Regions from separate parts of the Megasphaera sp. SC8-1 genome, predicted to be linked through region 2. Evidence: riboswitches for the same ligand, from Rfam matches in the RefSeq annotation. Region 2 holds a riboswitch; each other region holds the start of a gene.
What was found. Region 2 has a riboswitch for S-adenosylmethionine ahead of NOS26_RS08260 (branched-chain amino acid transport system II carrier protein). Riboswitches for the same ligand answer to the same signal wherever they lie in the genome.
Positions count from the first base shown of each region.

Region 1 (4,299 bases), on a different contig from region 2:
TCGAACCTGACAGCGGCCATCTGGCCTGTGGCATCGACGGCGTCGGCCGCCTGCCTGAACCGGATACCATTGTCGATTACATCGAACTCCTGGCCTGCCGCAACGACCTCCTGAAAGGCAAGAAGGTCCTCGTCACGGCTGGTGGTACGCGGGAACCCATCGATCCGGTCCGCTTCATCGGCAATCATTCCAGCGGCCGCATGGGTTTTGCCATCGCCAAGGCTGCCGTCATGGCCGGCGCAGAAGTCACATTGGTCGCCGGGACGACGGATAACCTCAAGACGCCGGTCGGCCTGGCCCGCCGCGTCGATGTCGGCAGTACGCGCGACATGAAAGCCGCCGTCGACTCCTATTACGATGACTGTGACCTGGTCATCAAATCGGCAGCGGTTGCCGATTACCGTTCGGCTCATCCGGCAGAAAACAAGATTAAGAAGAACGACGATACCTTGACCCTCGAAATGGCCAAGAATCCCGATATCCTCTATGGCCTGGGCCAGCGCAAGACCCATCAGACCCTGGTCGGTTTTGCCGCTGAAACGACGAACGTCATCGAATACGGTACGAAGAAGCTCAAGAAGAAGAACCTCGACATGCTCGTCGCCAACGACGTCAGTGCCGAAGGGGCCGGCTTCAAAGGGACGACGAACATCGCCACCTTGCTTTTCCCGGACGGCTCTATGGAAAAATTAGATAAAATGGATAAAGACGAACTCGCTGCCATCATCGTAGCCCGCGCTGCGGCTATCATGGCGAAAAAACAGGGTTGATGAGAGTTTATAGGTTGCAGAAAAAGGACTGTTGCACATGCGACAGTCCTTTTTAGTGGCTAGTGGCTAGTAGTTAGGGGTTAGCAGATGGTTTTAATGTTGTAGGGGCCGTCCAAAAGGGCGGCCCGCCACGAGCCACGAACCACTAACCACTAACCCGCCCTACGATGGCTTTGGCGAAGCCGTTGAGGTTGGTCGGGCCGATGGGGAGGATGGGACAGCCTTTTTCTTTGGCTTCCGTAATGGCCCAGCGGATGAGCGGCGTCTTGCCGTCTTCCATGTTGATGACTAAGAGAGCCGATTCTTTGAGCATCCGATCATCTCCCGGCTGGCCGCTGATGATGACGACGGCCCCGAAACGGCGCTGAATGCGGCGCTGCCAGTCTGGGTCGCCGCCGGCCAGGGCAAGCTGACGCCCCGTGAGGAAGCGGTCGAGCTGACGCGTATAGTCGCGCTGGGTCATGAAGGAAGGCAGGTCCAGGCCGCGGTCTTCCGGGTCCCGGGCCGACCGAGACGCTTCCTGAGGCGTCACTTTCCGGTGCGCCTGTCCGCTGGAAAGGTCCGGCCGTACCTGACGCTTGTTGAGTTCCTTGCGCAGGGCCAGGAGTTCGGCGATTTGGCCGGATGCCGTTTCCTTGATCTTTTCGATATACTGTTCCTGTTTGCGGATGCGGTCTTCATATTGCTTGCGCTCCTGTTCGCGGCCGGCCCGTTCGCTTTCTAATTCCTGGCGCAGCCGTTCCAGTTCGGCCAGGACCGTCGTACGGTTTTTGGCTTCCAGGCGCAGGCGCAGGAGCTCTTCCTTATCGGCGTCCATCTGGGCCTTTTCCTCCCGCAGCTGCTGAAGTTCTTCTTTTTCCTTGCCCATCATCATGGCCGGCGTTTCCTGGCCGCCTGTGACGGCTTCGTCAGACCAGGGCTGGTCGCAGATGGCCATGAGATAAATGCCCAGGGCGTGGGCCACAGCGTGCTTGGCCATCTGTACATCTTCAAAGACGTTGGTCAGCTCAAGAATCTGGCTGTCCGTCTGGAGCATGAGCAGGTCGATGATGCCCATATAGGAAAAGGACTCCATGGTCTGCGCCATGTCGTAGCGTTCGAGGTGAATCGTGCCGGCGTAGATTTCTTCCGGGTTTTGTTGGGACGTATAATACGTATTAATGAGCAGCCGGTCTGCCGTCCGTTCGTAGATCCGCAGGACCAGGGCGTCTTCCTTGTCCGTGCCGGTGTAGCGGCTGAAGGTCAGCCGTTCCTGGGACAGGAGGGTCGTCACCAGGTTTGGGGTCTTATACCACTTGCCGAATATTTCGACTCGCTTAGCCAGCCGCAGGTCGCCGGGTTTGCTGCAGGTGGCATAATCAAAATAAGGGTCGTTGAAGAATATATCTCTAGGCCGCAATTTGGTCATATCTATCATCCTTTCTATCTTCTGTAGACATTATACCCCTGCCTGTAGGGAAGCGTCTAGTAGACAATGCTTTTTGCAACAAAAAATGCTTGCAAAAAGGGCAGACTTGAATTATAATGGATAAGCAAACCAAATAAAGAACCATCAAGAGACGACGGAGGGACTGGCCCTGTGATGTCGCAGCAACCTTCAGCTATGAAAGGTGCTAATTCCAGCAGTGATATACTGGCAGATGGGGATTAGAAGCCCCTCTCATGAAGTCATGGATGAGGGGAATTTTTTTTAAGGAGGATCACTCATGGCTAAAAATCGTGAATTCTTTACATCCGAATCCGTCACCGAAGGCCATCCCGATAAAATGGCCGACCAGATTTCGGACAGCATTTTGGATGCCATTCTTGCAAAAGATAAAAACGCCCGCGTTGCCTGCGAAACCTTGGTAACGACCGGCATGGTACACGTCGTCGGCGAAATCTCTACGACGTGCTACGTCGATATTCCGCACATCGTCCGCGAAACGATCCGCGATATCGGTTATACCCGCGCTAAATACGGCTTTGACTGCGATACCTGCGGCGTCCTCGTCTCCTTGGACGAACAGTCTCCGGATATCGCCATGGGCGTCGATGACGCCTTGGAAAAGAAGGAAGGCAATACAGATAAGTTCGATACCATCGGCGCTGGCGACCAGGGCATGATGTTCGGCTATGCTTCCAACGAAACGGACGACTACATGCCGCTGCCCATTTCTTTGGCACACCGTTTGGCCCGCCGCCTGGCAAAGGTCCGCAAAGACGGTACCCTGCCGTATCTCCGTCCCGATGGCAAGACTCAGGTCACTGTCGAATATGAAGACGGCAAACCCGTCCGCATCGACACCATCGTCATTTCGGCACAGCACAGCCCGGAAGTCAGCCGCGAACAGATTGAAAGCGATCTCCTCGAATTCGTCATCAAACCGGAACTTCCGGAAGGCTTGTTCGACGACAAGACGAAACTCTTCATCAACCCGACAGGCCGCTTCGTCATCGGCGGTCCCCAGGGCGACTCGGGCCTCACGGGCCGCAAGATCATCGTCGATACCTATGGCGGCATGGCTCGTCATGGCGGCGGTGCTTTCTCCGGCAAGGACCCCACAAAAGTCGACCGTTCGGCTGCCTATGCAGCTCGTTACGTCGCCAAGAACGTCGTCGCTGCCGGCTTGGCTGACAAATGCGAAATCCAGCTGGCTTATGCCATCGGCGTAGCCCGCCCGGTTTCCATCCACGTCGAAACCTTCGGCACGGGCAAAGTCCCGAACGAAAAGATCGTCGAACTCATTGAAAAGAACTTCGACCTTCGTCCGGCTGGCATCATCGCCATGCTCGACTTGCAGCGCCCGATTTACAAACAGACCGCTGCCTATGGCCACTTCGGCCGCAACGACCTCGACCTGCCTTGGGAAAAGACAGACAAAGCCGATACGCTCCGCAAAGAAGCCGGCTTATAAGAGGCGGTTCGATAAACTGAACATCCAAAAAAAGGGGACTGTCGCATCACTGCGCGGTCCCTTTTTAAGTGTCATTGTTTGCGGGCCGCCTTGACAGGACGGCCCCTACGAACCACAAACCACGAACTACGGAGGTGTTTCTTTGTTTGCTGAAATCATCATCAATACGACGGCGAAGCGGCTGCAGCAGACCTTTTCCTATATCGTCCCCGAGGGGATGGCTGTCCGCGTCGGCAGCCGCGTCCTCGTGCCTTTCGGTCATCGCCGGGAAGAAGGCATCGTCGTCGCCCTGCAGGAACACCTGGCGGAGCCGGCTGATTTCACGCTGAAGCCCATTGAAGGCCTGCTCTCGACGCAGAACGGCTTCCAGGAAGAGATGATCCGCACGGCCCTTTGGATCCGCGATTACTACGTCTGCAACTTGTCCGATGCCCTGCGCCTGTTCATGATCGATAAGAAAGGACTGGTCCGCCGCGATGTCGTATCGGCCGGACCGGCCCAGCCGCAGACAGCGGACGAAGCGCGGCTACAAACCTATGTGGCCGGAAAAGGGCGCTGTGAAAAAGGCGCACTGAGCCGCCGGTTCGGCCAAGACCTCGTCGAGAAGGCTTTGGCCAGCCAGGTCCTGACCA
Region 1 covers NZ_JANFQH010000032.1:61,171-65,469, forward strand. The annotation lists gene coaBC (bifunctional phosphopantothenoylcysteine decarboxylase/phosphopantothenate--cysteine ligase CoaBC) at 1-770, shown strand, start outside; gene NOS26_RS10155 (hypothetical protein) at 916-2,187, opposite strand; SAM riboswitch class I at 2,317-2,417, shown strand; gene metK (methionine adenosyltransferase) at 2,477-3,667, shown strand; gene priA (primosomal protein N') at 3,810-4,299, shown strand, end outside.
Region 1: it holds a riboswitch for S-adenosylmethionine, as region 2 does, so the genes downstream of both, metK (methionine adenosyltransferase) here and NOS26_RS08260 (branched-chain amino acid transport system II carrier protein) in region 2, are expected to answer to the same signal.

Region 2 (4,299 bases):
CCGGCGTGTGCTGGCTCGGCTTGAGGACGACCGTCGCTCCGACGAGCAGAGCTGGGACGACTTTCTGGATAATCTGGCCTAAAGGATAATTCCAAGGGGTGATGCAGCCGATAACGCCTAAAGGCCGACGATAGACGACGGATTGAGATAAATGTTCGACCAGTGGCAATTCTGGTGCCAAGTCGATATACGACTGGGTCCGCACGAACTGGTAGCCGATATGGTTAGTCCGGGCAAAGGCCACCGGTGCCCCTAATTCCTTGACGACAGCGTCGACGAGCTGCGGTTCCAGTTTAATCATCTGGACCAGCAAATTTTTCATATACGTGATGCGGTCTTCCAGCGGCATAGCCGACCAGGCCGGGAAAGCCATGGCCGCGGCCTTGGCAGCCGCAGCAACATCATCGGCACCGGCCGCAGCGACCGTAGCAAAGACGCTCTTATCCGCCGGATTCTCGACCTCGATATATTGGCCGGATAAAGGTGCCACCCACTGACCATTGATGTATAATTTCTTCAAATCCATGAAACTACCCCCTTTTACTCGAGATTATTCTTTAATTATAGAGAGAAGTCCTCGATTATGCAAGTCAGAAAAATAGACTGCCCAAAAGGCAGTCTATTTTTAGTGGCTAGTGGTTAGTGGTTAGTGGTTAGTGTTATTTCGCTTCGGCTTCTACCGGTTCTTTGCTGGAGACGAAGTGGCCGATGAGGGAACCGCCGATGAGTCCGATGATGAAGGGCACGATCCAGCCGAAACCGTAGGTCGACAGGGGCGTAGCCGTAACGATGTCCTTAGCAAAGCCCAGGCTGCTCAGGCCCGGCAGGGATTCCAGGAGAGCAAAAAGCGTGACCAGGTATACCGAGCCCTTGTAGGCGCCGTTATTGGGCATGAAGCGGCCGATGATGCCCAGGACCAGGAGGGCCAGGCACGGCGGGTAGCAGACACCGAAGATCCAGCCGATGTAGGTGACGATACCGTCGACGCCGAGGAGGGCCGTCAGGGCCGACAAGATGCAGCAGACGACAGCCACTTGTTTGTAGCTGACGCGTTTGCCCGTAGCCGTGCTGGTGAACTCAGCTACGGCTGCAACCTGACCGATAGCCGTCGTCAGGCAGGCCAGGACGACGGCTATGCCCATGGGAACCATGACCCACGTGCCGACGCGCTGGATAATGGCGACCAGGAGTTCCGCACGGCCGATGGTCTGGGCATAATCGCCGCTGACGCAGGCACCCATGTAGAGCAGGCTGCCGTAAATGATGAGCAGCAGGATGAAGGAAACGATGCCGCAGTAGATGAGGACTTTATTGCGCTGGCCGACAGTCGTATAGCCTTTGCCGTAAATGGAACTGATGAAGACAGCAGCCATGATAAAGCTGACCAGGACGTCGCCCGTGTTATAGCCGCCGAGGAAGGCGTTGACGAAGGGATAATCCACAGCCGGATCGACGGGCGTCCCCAGGGGATTGAAGATACCGGCAAAGGCGACGATGACCAGGATCAGGGCCAGGAGGGGCGTCAGGTATTTGCCCATGCGGTCCATGACGTTATTCTGGTCAGAGACGAAGAAGAAGCTGATGACGAAATAAACGATGACCAGCGGGACGAACGGTGCCGACGGCAGGTTGCCCTGAATACCGAGCTGGATGGCCGTCGCGCAGGTACGGGGAATGGATACGAAGGTACAGACCAGCATGAGTGCTGCCAAAAGGATATTATACGTATTCTTCCCTACCCGTCCGGTAATGGCATGGACGTCGCCGTTGAGGCCGATGATGATGAGTGTAAAAATCGGCAGGAAAATACCGGACAGCGTCAAACCAGCCAAGCCGGACAGGAAATCACTGCCGCTGTTCAAGCCGAGCTGAGGCGGGAAAATCAAGTTGCCTGCACCGAAATAGGTAGCGAAGAAGGCAAACCCCAGGATGAGCACATCCAGTCCCCGGATGGCCTTGCCGCCAGAAGAATTGTTGTTCATGAAGATACCCCCTAAGAATAAATGTGAAAATAAGTACGTAATACGCCAAAAGAAAAGAGGCGCTGCCTCCAAGCTGCGCCTCAGTCATAACGATATCTTTCAGGAATAGCCTGTAGGAATTGGCACCTTACCGCTGGCAGGTTGCCGCAGCGTCATCGGGCCCGTCCCTCAGCTGCTCTTGATATTACTTATGAAATTTTGTCTGTATTGGTAATATTTTATTAAATTTTTAATTACTTGTCAATGATTTTATTTTATTTCTGACAACTCGGACAAAGATCGGCTAAAAAGCAGTTGTCACACAAGGGCTTACGGGCTTTGCAGACCCGGCGGCCATGCCAAATGAGCCAATGATGGGCCCGGCTCCACCATTCCTTGGGAATAGCCTTCTGCAGTCCCTTTTCGACTTCCAGCGGCGTTTTGCCTTCCGCCAGCTGCAGGCGGTTGGATACGCGGAACACGTGGGTATCGACGGCAATGGCCGGCGTATCGAACAAGATACTGACCAGGACATTGGCCGTCTTGCGGCCGACGCCAGGCAGCTTCACCAGTTCATCGAAGGTCTGGGGCACTTCGCCGTGGTATTTCTCACAGAGGATGGCACAATTAGCCAGGATATTCTTGGCCTTGCTGTGATAGAGGCCGCAAGTCCGTATCTTTTCTTCCAGGCCTTCCAACCCTAAAGTCAGCATCTTTTCCGGCGTATTATATTCCGGGAACATGCCAGCCGTCACGATATTGACCCGCTCATCCGTACACTGGGCCGACAAGATGACGGCAATCATCAGTTCAAAGGGCGAGTTATAATGCAGGGCCGGCTTCATGATACCGTACTGGTCCTGAAAACGCTGTAACATTTCATCTTTTACTTTCTTAGAAATAGCCATATTATTTTACTTCCTCATCCGTATTGATCACGTCGTTCAAGCTCCCCATTTCATAGCCGCCCAAATCGAGGGTGACGTAGGTAAAGCCCGTATCTTTGATGGCCCGGACGATTTCCTGGCGATGAGCCAGAATCGACGGGATTTCATCGACAGCCACTTCGATGCGGGCTACATCCCCGTGATACCGGACGCGCAGAGACCCCTGGATATAAGGAGCTACCGCCGCTTCGGCTGCATCGATCTGAGCCAGGCGGTGCGGCGTCAGTTCCACACCGTAGGGAATACGGCTGGCCAGGCAGGCCGCACTCTGTTTGTTCCAGGTCTGGAGGCCGAATTCCTTTGATAAGGCCCGGATATCGGCTTTAGCCAAACCCGCTTCAATCATCGGGCTGCGGACGAAGTCAGACAATTCTTGCAATGCCTTCATGCCGGGACGATAATCGCCGAGGTCGTCGACATTCCCCCCATCGACAACCCACTGATAGCCTTCGGCCTTGGCCAGCTCCACCAGTGAGGTAAAGCGTATCTTTTTGCAGATATAGCAGCGTTCTGGCGGATTCTTGACGAATTCCGTATCTTCGAATTCCGTCGAATGGACCAGACGGTGCTCGACGCCGATGACCTTAGCCATGGCTTTGGCGTCAGCCGCTTCACTGCCCGGCAGGGTTGCCGAAACAGCCGTCACGGCCAGGACGCGGGATCCCAGGGCCTGGTGCGCTGCATAGGTCAGGAACGTGCTGTCGACGCCGCCGGAAAAACCGATGACGACGCTGCCCATATCCTTTAAAATCTGCTGGAGTTTTTCATATTTCTTGCCTGTCTCTGTTGAAATCAAAAAGAGTTCCCCCTCGAACCAATATAATCTTGATAGAATTGCCGGATGACGTTCTTCATTTCTTCGTCATCGACATAAGGCAGCGCCTGCTGCCATAACGCCTGAGGCACGCCATAATAGGCTTCGGCGATACTGCCGGCAATGGCTGCCTGCGTATCCGTATCGCCGTTGAGCCAGATGGCCTTGCGAATCGTATCTTCATAATCCATCCCTTCCAGGAAACATTCGATAGCTTCAGGCACACTGTCGTCCGTCGTACAGGTAAAGCCATAAGACGGACGGATCTGAGCCAGGGTTTGGGACAAATCATAGAAATACTTTCGGAGATACGCGGCAATCTCCGCTTTCCCCTTCCCCTGCCGGGCCAGGAAAATGGCCGAGGCGACGGCGACGGCCCCCTTAATGGCCTGCGGATGGTCATGGCTGACGACGGCCGTCAGTTCAGCCAGTTCCTGCGCTTCATCAAGGGAAGCGGCTACCCAACCGGCCGGGCTGACGCGCATTGCTGCCCCATTGCCATAACTGCCATAAGCCGGCGCTTCGTCGGCCAGGAACCAGCGGCGGAACATGCCGCCGAAACCGGCATTGGGATATT
Region 2 covers NZ_JANFQH010000027.1:1,821-6,119, reverse strand. The annotation lists gene NOS26_RS08265 (aldehyde dehydrogenase family protein) at 1-526, opposite strand, end outside; gene NOS26_RS08260 (branched-chain amino acid transport system II carrier protein) at 660-1,982, opposite strand; SAM riboswitch class I at 2,072-2,170, opposite strand; gene nth (endonuclease III) at 2,237-2,869, opposite strand; gene larE (ATP-dependent sacrificial sulfur transferase LarE) at 2,871-3,704, opposite strand; gene NOS26_RS08245 (ADP-ribosylglycohydrolase family protein) at 3,701-4,299, opposite strand, start outside.

Region 3 (4,299 bases), on a different contig from region 2:
CGAAGAGTACGGCGAATTGGCAGCCCAGCTCGACGTCGATGGTGTGGCCGCCCTGGAAGTCAATATTTCCTGCCCCAATGTCAAAGAAGGGGGCATCGTCTTCGGGACCCAGCCGGAAGCGGCCGCTGCAGTCACGCGCAGCGTCAAGGACCATACGAAGAAACCGGTCATCGTCAAGTTGTCGCCGAACGTCACGGATATTACGGTCATGGCTAAAGCCGTCGAAGCGGCTGGTGCCGACGCCGTATCGCTCATCAATACCCTGACGGGCATGGCCATCGACATCAAGAGCCGCCGCCCCCTGTTGGGCAACATCACAGGCGGCCTGTCCGGCCCGGCTGTGAAACCCATTGCCCTGCGCATGGTATGGCAGACGGCTCAGGCCGTATCCATCCCCATCCTCGGCCTGGGCGGCATCACGACCTGGCAGGACGCCGTCGAATTTATGCTGGCCGGTGCCAGCGCCGTCGCCGTCGGGGCCCATAACTTCGTGGACCCCAGAGCCGTAGAAACCATCGCCGAAGGCCTGGACCAGTATTGTAAGGACGAAGGCATCGAACACATCCAGGATATTGTAGGGGCATTGGAGATTCGTAGTTAGTGGTTCGTGGTTCGTAGGGGCCGTCCCAAAGGGCGGCCCGTTGTGGGAATCCCATTCACGAACCCGTCGGGTATATGTAAGACTCCCGTGACCCATTGGCATGAGCGGGCCGCCCTCCGGGACGGCCCCTACAGAAAAAGGGCTTGTCGCATACGCGACAAGCCCTTTTTCTATCATTTCTTATTCTTTTTTCTCGATGCGAAGTCGCCGCCGGCCTGGATGACGTTGACGACGACGATGAGGATGATGATCGTCGCCAGCATGACGTCGGGACGGAATCGCTGGTAACCGTAGCGGATGGCGATATCCCCGAGGCCGCCACCGCCGATGGCGCCGGCCATGGCCGATGCCCCGATGAGGTTGACGATGAGGACGGTGATGTTATTGATGATCGTCGGCAGGGCTTCCGGGATAAGGACCTTGCGGATGATCTGGAAGGGCGTAGCCCCCATGGATTCGGCCGCTTCGACGAGGCCGAAATCGACGTCGCGGATGGACGTTTCGACGAGACGGCTCAGGAAGGGGATGGCGACGATGGTCAAGGGGACGCAGGCTGCCGTCGTACCGATGGACGTGCCGGCAATGAGGCGCGTCAGCGGGATGATGGCGACCATGAGGATGATGAACGGAATGGAACGGATGATGTTGACGATGGTTCCAAGAATCTGATTGATGAAGCGGTTTTCCAGAATATGGCCTTTGCTGGTCGTGACCAGGGTGATACCCAGGGGAATACCGATGATGCCGCCGATGATCGTGGCGACAGCGACCATATAGAATGTTTCTTGAATGCCTTGGAGCATTAACTTAATTATTTCTTGGGACATAACCTAAAACCTCACTTCCAATCGGTAATGTTTTGATATACGAGAATGCCTTGGCCTGTGTTTCCATATCGCCCATGATGACGACGATGAGGTAGCCGAAGGGTTCATCCTGGATATAGTCGATGTTGCCATAGAGGACGCTGACTTCGACGTTGAACTTGCGGACGACGTCGGCGACGACGGGATCGTTGGTGGCAGCACCTTTGAAGCGCAGGCGGACGAGCATGTTGCGGTCCGGTGCAGGCTGATTGGTGACGCCCAGGTTCTTGATGCCTGCCGGCAGTTCCATGTTGATGATGGACGTGACGAAGTCTTTCATCGTCTGGGACTGAGGATTGGTGAAGATGTCGACGACGCGGCCCATTTCCTTGATGACGCCGCTTTCGATGACGGCGACGCGATGGCAGATTTCCTTGACGACGGCCATTTCATGGGTGATGACGACGATGGTGATGCCCAGGCGCTTGTTGATGTCCTGGAGCAGTTCCAGGATGGATTTCGTCGTCTGCGGGTCCAGGGCGGACGTCGCTTCGTCGCAGAGCAGGATTTTCGGGTCGCTGGCCAGGGCGCGGGCAATGCCGACACGCTGTTTCTGGCCGCCCGAGAGCTGGGACGGGTAATTGCCGGCCCGGTCGCTGAGGCCGACCAGGTCCAGAAGAGATGCGACTTTCTTTTCGATGACGTCTTTCGAGGCCCCAATCAGTTCCAGCGGGAAGGCAATGTTTTCGGCAACCGTACGGGATGATAACAGATTGAAATGCTGGAAAATCATGCCGATGTTCTTGCGTTCTGCCCGCAACTGGGATTCACTCATCTTGGTCAGGTCCTTGTCGTCGATGATGACCTGGCCGCTCGTCGGCTTCTCTAACATATTGATGCAGCGTACCAGCGTCGATTTGCCGGCGCCGCTCTTGCCGATGATACCGAAGATTTCGCCGTCTTCGATGGTCAGGTTGATGCCTTTCAGGGCCTGGACCTGAGCCGAGCCGCCGTAGGTCTTGGTAATATTTTTCAGTGTAATCACAATATCAACTCCTTAAAATAGGCGTAACTAGGGAAAAACAACAACAAAAAAGGCCGTCATACAGATGACGGCCGTATATACGGTTTCATTTCATCTGTCGGAATGTTCCGTTGGAATTGGCACCTTCCCGATAGGGGGTTGCCGCAGCGTCATCGGGCCAGTCCCTCAGCTGCTCTGGATGAAGGGTATATGGTTGTTGCGTCTTATAATAGCACGGATGGCCGGGCTTGTCAATGGAAAATCGTTATTGTGCCCAGTCGCCATGGGTAAAGACCGGCACCGTCGTGCCGTCTGCCTTGGTCCCGGTAATGGTCAGGTCCGGCGAACCGACCATGAAATCGACGTGGATCATGGAATCGTTGAGACCGGCTGCGGCGATGGCGTCTTTGTCCATATCGGCGCCGCCAGCCAGGCAGGTCGGATACGATGCGCCCAGGGCCAGGTGGCACGAGGCGTTTTCGTCGAAGAGCGTTTCATAGAAGAGGATGCCCGACAGGGAAATGGGGGAATGGTAGGGGATGAGGGCCACTTCGCCGAGGCGGCAGGCGCCTTCGTCGATGGCGATGAGCTTCTTCAGGACGTCTTCACCCGTTTCGGCGGCTGCGGCGACGACTTTGCCGTCTTTGAAGGTCAGGTGGAACTTGTCGATGAGGTTGCCGTTATAGACCAGGGGCTTGGTGCTGTAGACCGTGCCGTTGACGGCGTCGGCCTTAGGCGCGGAATAGATTTCTTCCGTCGGGATGTTGGCGTTGAACAGCAGGTGGTCTGCCGTCTCTTCCATGCCGCCCTGCCAGATATGGCCGTCCGGCAGGCCGAGGGTCAGGTCCGTCCCCAGGCTGTTGGTATAATGGAGGCTGGTGAAGTGCTGATCCGTCATCCAGGTCCGGCGCTTCTTCAGCTCTGCCAGATGGGCGTCCCAGTCGGCCAGGGCATCGGCACCGTCGGCGCGGGATGACTGGAGGATTTGCTTCCACAAGGCTTCATAAGCGGCGTCGGCGTCGAGGTCCGGATAGAGGAGCTTGGCCCAGATGGCACTGGGGACAGCGGCGACGAGCCACGTCGTCTTCGAAGCCATCATGCCGTCGATGTATTCCTTGAGGGCTTCGTTCTGGGCCTTCTGCTGGGCGAAGATCTTCTTAGTGTCGATGCCGTCCATGAGATACGGGTTGGCCGAGATGAGGCTGAGGAAGGCCGCTTTCTTATGGTAATAATAGAGACTGAAATCGCGGCGCCAGTCCGGCAGGGACTCGAAGTACTGCTGGTCTTCGTGTTCGTAGCGCAGGCGGGCCATGGCGTCAGATCGCCAGTTGCAGACGACCTGGGCGGCGCCGGCCGTATAGGCCTCTTTTGTCAAGAGGGCGACGAAGTCGTGCGATTCGACAGGGGCGTTGATGACCAGGGTCTGGCCTTGCTGCAGGTTCAGGCCCTTCTGTAAGAGGACGCGGGCATAAGCCGTTAATTGCTGAGTAGTTGGCATAAAATCACTCCTTAGTAGATGGGTATGAGATGGGAACTTTCCAGGCCGTATGTTTCCACAGGCGCCAGTTCAGGGCGCTGGCATTGATGGCCAGGCCGATGATGAGGCTGATCCAGTAGCCATAGGGGCCGTAAGACGTAGCGTGGGCCATGGCATAGCCCATGGGGATGCTGATGAGCCAGTACGTCACGAAGGCGACATAAGTGATGATCTTGACGTCCTTATAGCCGCGCAGGATGCCCTGGACCGGCGTACCGGCGGCATCGAAGAAGGAAAAGGCGACGGCATAGAAGATGAACATGCGGATGGCCCAGAATGTCTCGGCATCGCTGGTAAAGACCCTGGCGATGGGGTCGATGAAATGATAGGT
Region 3 covers NZ_JANFQH010000031.1:98,102-102,400, forward strand. The annotation lists gene NOS26_RS09525 (dihydroorotate dehydrogenase) at 1-601, shown strand, start outside; gene NOS26_RS09530 (methionine ABC transporter permease) at 775-1,428, opposite strand; gene NOS26_RS09535 (methionine ABC transporter ATP-binding protein) at 1,409-2,452, opposite strand; SAM riboswitch class I at 2,540-2,637, opposite strand; gene NOS26_RS09540 (aminopeptidase) at 2,697-3,929, opposite strand; gene NOS26_RS09545 (MATE family efflux transporter) at 3,934-4,299, opposite strand, start outside.
Region 3: it holds a riboswitch for S-adenosylmethionine, as region 2 does, so the genes downstream of both, NOS26_RS09535 (methionine ABC transporter ATP-binding protein) here and NOS26_RS08260 (branched-chain amino acid transport system II carrier protein) in region 2, are expected to answer to the same signal.

Region 4 (4,299 bases), on a different contig from region 2:
ACTTATGTCAAGACCGATAGAGACATGCTCTTACAGTATCAGACCGACTATGAAACCAACCCGGCCATGTTCCACGTTCCTGACGCTGCCGTATCGCCGGCGAACGCCCAGGAAATCTCGGAAATCGTCAAATTAGCCAACGAATACGACTTCCCCATTACCGTCCGCAGCGGCGGCACCAGCCTGGCCGACGGGGCCATCCCGGTCTGCGGCGGCCTGGTTCTCTGCATGGACCGTCTCAACAAGATTCTCGAACTGAATGAAGAAGGCATGTACATGACCGTCGAAGCCGGTGTCCGCACGGTAGACTTGCAGAATGCCGCCAAGAAAGTCGGCCTCATGTATGCCGGTGACCCGTCCAGCGCCGAAAGCAGCCTCATCGGCGGCAACCTGGCTACCAATGCCGGCGGCCTGCGCGCCGTCCGCTACGGCGTCACCCGCGACCAGGTCTACTGCCTGGAAGTCGTCACCCCTACTGGCGATATCGTCGAATGTGGCCGTATCCTCAAGAAATGCTCGACCGGCTACGACCTGGAACAGCTCATCATCGGCAGTGAAGGGACGTTGGGCATCATCACCAAAGTCACAGTCAAACTGATTCCCCTGCCGCCGTACCGCTTCGACGTCCTGGCCATCTATACAGATCCGCGCCAGGCTTTGCACATGGTACCGAAATTGATGAAAGCCGGCATCGATCCGACCAGCGTCGAATACATGGACAATTCCTACGTCCGCGGCTGTGCAGACTACTGCCATTACAAGGATATGCCCCACTACGACGACGGTATCTACGTCATCATCACCGTCGAAACCTTCCACGAAGATGAACTGGACACCAAGATGGACGCCGTCTGCACGATCTGTGAAGAATCAGGCGCCGCCGAAGTCCTGGAAGCGGATGACCGCGTCTGGAACATGCGCCGCAACTGCCAGACCTCGGTTGAACTGCAAAGCAAGGTCTTCCTCACAGACGACGTCGTCGTGCCGGTCCATAAAATTGCCGGGACCATCGAAAAAATCATGGATATCGGCAAGGACTATCCCTTTGAAGTCAAGATCAATGCCCACATCGGCGACGGCAACCTGCACATCGTCCTCTGTAAGATGGACATGAGCGACGAAGAATGGGAAAAGAACGTCGAAGAATTTCATCAGCAAGTCTACGCCTATGCCTACAGCGTCGGCGGCCGCCTGGCCGGCGAACACGGCATCGGAGCCAAGAAATTAAAATACATGGAACAGTTCACACCAAAAGGCGAACTGAAAATCATGAAAACCATCAAGCGGGCCATGGACCCGAAAGACATCCTCAATCCGGGGAAAGTGATTGATGCGTAAGAAAAAAGCCTGCCCCTGCGGCAGGCTTTTTTAGTTTGACGTTTGATGTTTGACGTGATGGTTTCAAATTTATCCCTACTTACATCAAACTTCAAACATCAAACCTCAAACTTCCCCAACAGCCGCATGGCCATGACGGTCATGATGATTAAGAGGACTGTGACCAGGGTAAAGGAAATGGTCAGGCTGAAGACACGGCCGATGAAGCCCAGTACGGCCGGTGCCAGGAGGATGCCGACGTAGCCGATGGTACTGACTGCGGCGACGGCATCGGCGATGGGCATTTCTTTTTGCGTCCCCAAGAGGGAGTAAAAAACGGGGACCGTATTGGCGCAGCCGATACCGATGAGGACGTATGACGCGAACAGTAACGGGCCGCCGCCGATGAGCAGGATTCCCAAAAAGCCGACAAAGGCGATGGGCAGGGAAAAAGCCAGGAGACGCCGCGGCCCGATATGCATGGTCAGGGAATCACCAGTCAGGCGGGACAGGAAGGCCGAAGCTGTGAACAGGGTCAGCCCCAGGCCGGATTGGGAAATGTCGATGCCCTTTTCCGTCGTCATGAAGACGCCACTCCAATCGTTGATAGAGCCTTCGACGAGGAAAGATATCGTACAAATCAGCCCAATGAAGACAATCGTTCCTTTGGGCCGCACGAAATGGCTGCCGCCACGGCTTTCATTCCGCTCACTGTGAAGATGGGGCGAAAAGAAGAAGACACAGGCGGCAATCAGGACGGCACCGGCCAGGGCAACGCCTTGCCAGGGCAACCGAAATTGCAGCATCAGGGCGAAAAAGGCAGCGCCAGCAAAGTTCCCCAAAGACCACATGGCCTGCATTCCCGACATGAGGCGCTTGCGGACTTTCCGTTCAATGAAGATGCCGTTGATGTTGACGACGACATCGAGCAGCCCCAGGGAGGAACCGAGGAGAACTGCCACCAGCAGCGCCGCAGTGTAAGCCGGCACATAGCAGAGAACGTTCAAGACGACGGCAATGGCCAGGCCGGCAGCAGTCAAAGAGCGGCGGCAGCCTAAACGCCCGGCAATAGAGCCGGCCAGCATCATCATGATCAGGGCTCCCAAGCCGACGGCCAGCAAAAGGAAGCCCAGATGGTCGTCGGGAATCTGCAGTTTCCGTTTTAAGAAAGGAATAAGCGACGCCCATGACGTAAAGCCGAAGCCGCCAAGGAAATAAAAAGCTTTGGCACTGTAAATCTGCCAAAGGATATCTCGTTTATTCAGCATTTCTATCACCTCACAAAAAAAAGCCGGATAAGAAACCACCCAGGCCTGCACCTTTATCGAAGAACGTGTTTACGTACACGCCCTTCCTCCGCTACAGGGCTGAAGTGACATCTTATCCGGTTCTATACCATACGAGTATAAGCCTCCGATGAGTTTTCTTATTATAACATAAAAAGAAATTTTTCTCAAGAAGCGCAGGATTGTCAAAAATTTCTTGACAGATTCCCCGCCAGATGATAACATGTACACCAACAACAAAACATTGTCTTTCATCAAGAGCAGTCGAGGGAATGGCCCGATGACGCTGCGGCAACCCCCTATCGGGATAGGTGCCAAGTCCAGCGGTATATACCGGCAGATGAACGAATCGCAAATTGAGCCGTCATCTGTATGACGGCTTTTCTTTTTGACCGGCAAACCCTTATATTCGTCATCCAGAAAGGAAATGATTACATGAATGCAACAGTAAAAAAACTCTTCGCCGCCGTCCTCATCACGACGACGTGCCTCTTTGCCGCCGGCTGCGGTTCGTCTTCCAATTCCGGTGCTTCCGGTGATAAAAAAGAAATCAAGATGGGCGTCACTGCCGGTCCCCACGCTGAAGTCATGGAAGAAGTCGCAAAAGAAGCAGCTAAACAGGGTATCACCATCAAAGTCGTCGAATTTAACGACTATGTCCAACCGAACAAGGCCCTGGCCGAAGGCGACCTGGACATGAACTCCATGCAGCACCAGCCGTACATGGACAACGTCGTCAAGAAACAAGGCCTGAAGATCACGTCTATCGGCAAGACCATCATCCTGCCCATGGCTGTTTACTCGCACAAATATAAAGACATCAAAGATGTCGCCGACGGTGCCAAAGTCACCATCCCGAACGACCCGACCAACGGGGCCCGCGCCCTGCTCCTGATCCAGCAGGCCGGCCTGATCAAGTTGAAGAACGGCAACTCCGTCGACGCTTCGGTTACGGATATCACAGAAAATCCAAAGAACCTCCAGTTCGTCGAACTCGATGCCGCTCAGATTCCCCGTTCCCTCGACGACACGGACCTGGCTTGCGTCAACACCAACTACGCCATCCCGGCTGGCTTGAATCCGCAGAAGGATTCGATCCTCGTCGAATCGAAGGATTCGCCGTATGCCAACGTCATGGCAGTCCGTCAGGGCGACGAAAACAACGAAACATACAAGAAAGTCTTAGAAATCTACCAGTCGGAACCGATCAAGAAATTCATCGAAGAACATTTCCAGGGAACTATCCTGCCGGCATTTTAATGGCTCATGACTTGTAGGGGCCGCCCAAAGGGCGGCCCGCCTGATTCATCTCAAAAGGGCTTGTCGCACGTGCGACAAGCCCTTTACTTATGGTATAATAAAGATTGTCCATCAGATTCAGAAAGGAGACACTTTTTTATTATGAAAGCCGTATTTGTCGATTTCGAGATGAACCCTATCGGCCGGGACCAGAAGGAAGCGCGCCGCATCTGCAAGGGTGAAATCATCGAAATCGGTGCTGTCAAGATAGACGAAGACGGGAAGGAAATCTCGTCGTATAAAGAATATGTGCTGCCCGAATATACGACAGCCATGAACCAGACCTGTCAGGAACTGACAGGCATCACCATGGAAATGCTGGCCGGGAAGCCCCATTTCCGCCAGGCCTTCGACCATTTCCTGACCTGGTGCAACGAAGGCTGCCCCAATGCCTACG
Region 4 covers NZ_JANFQH010000013.1:43,675-47,973, reverse strand. The annotation lists gene NOS26_RS05060 (FAD-binding oxidoreductase) at 1-1,338, shown strand, start outside; gene NOS26_RS05055 (MFS transporter) at 1,437-2,585, opposite strand; SAM riboswitch class I at 2,852-2,950, shown strand; gene NOS26_RS05050 (MetQ/NlpA family ABC transporter substrate-binding protein) at 3,039-3,863, shown strand; gene NOS26_RS05045 (3'-5' exonuclease) at 4,005-4,299, shown strand, end outside.
Region 4: it holds a riboswitch for S-adenosylmethionine, as region 2 does, so the genes downstream of both, NOS26_RS05050 (MetQ/NlpA family ABC transporter substrate-binding protein) here and NOS26_RS08260 (branched-chain amino acid transport system II carrier protein) in region 2, are expected to answer to the same signal.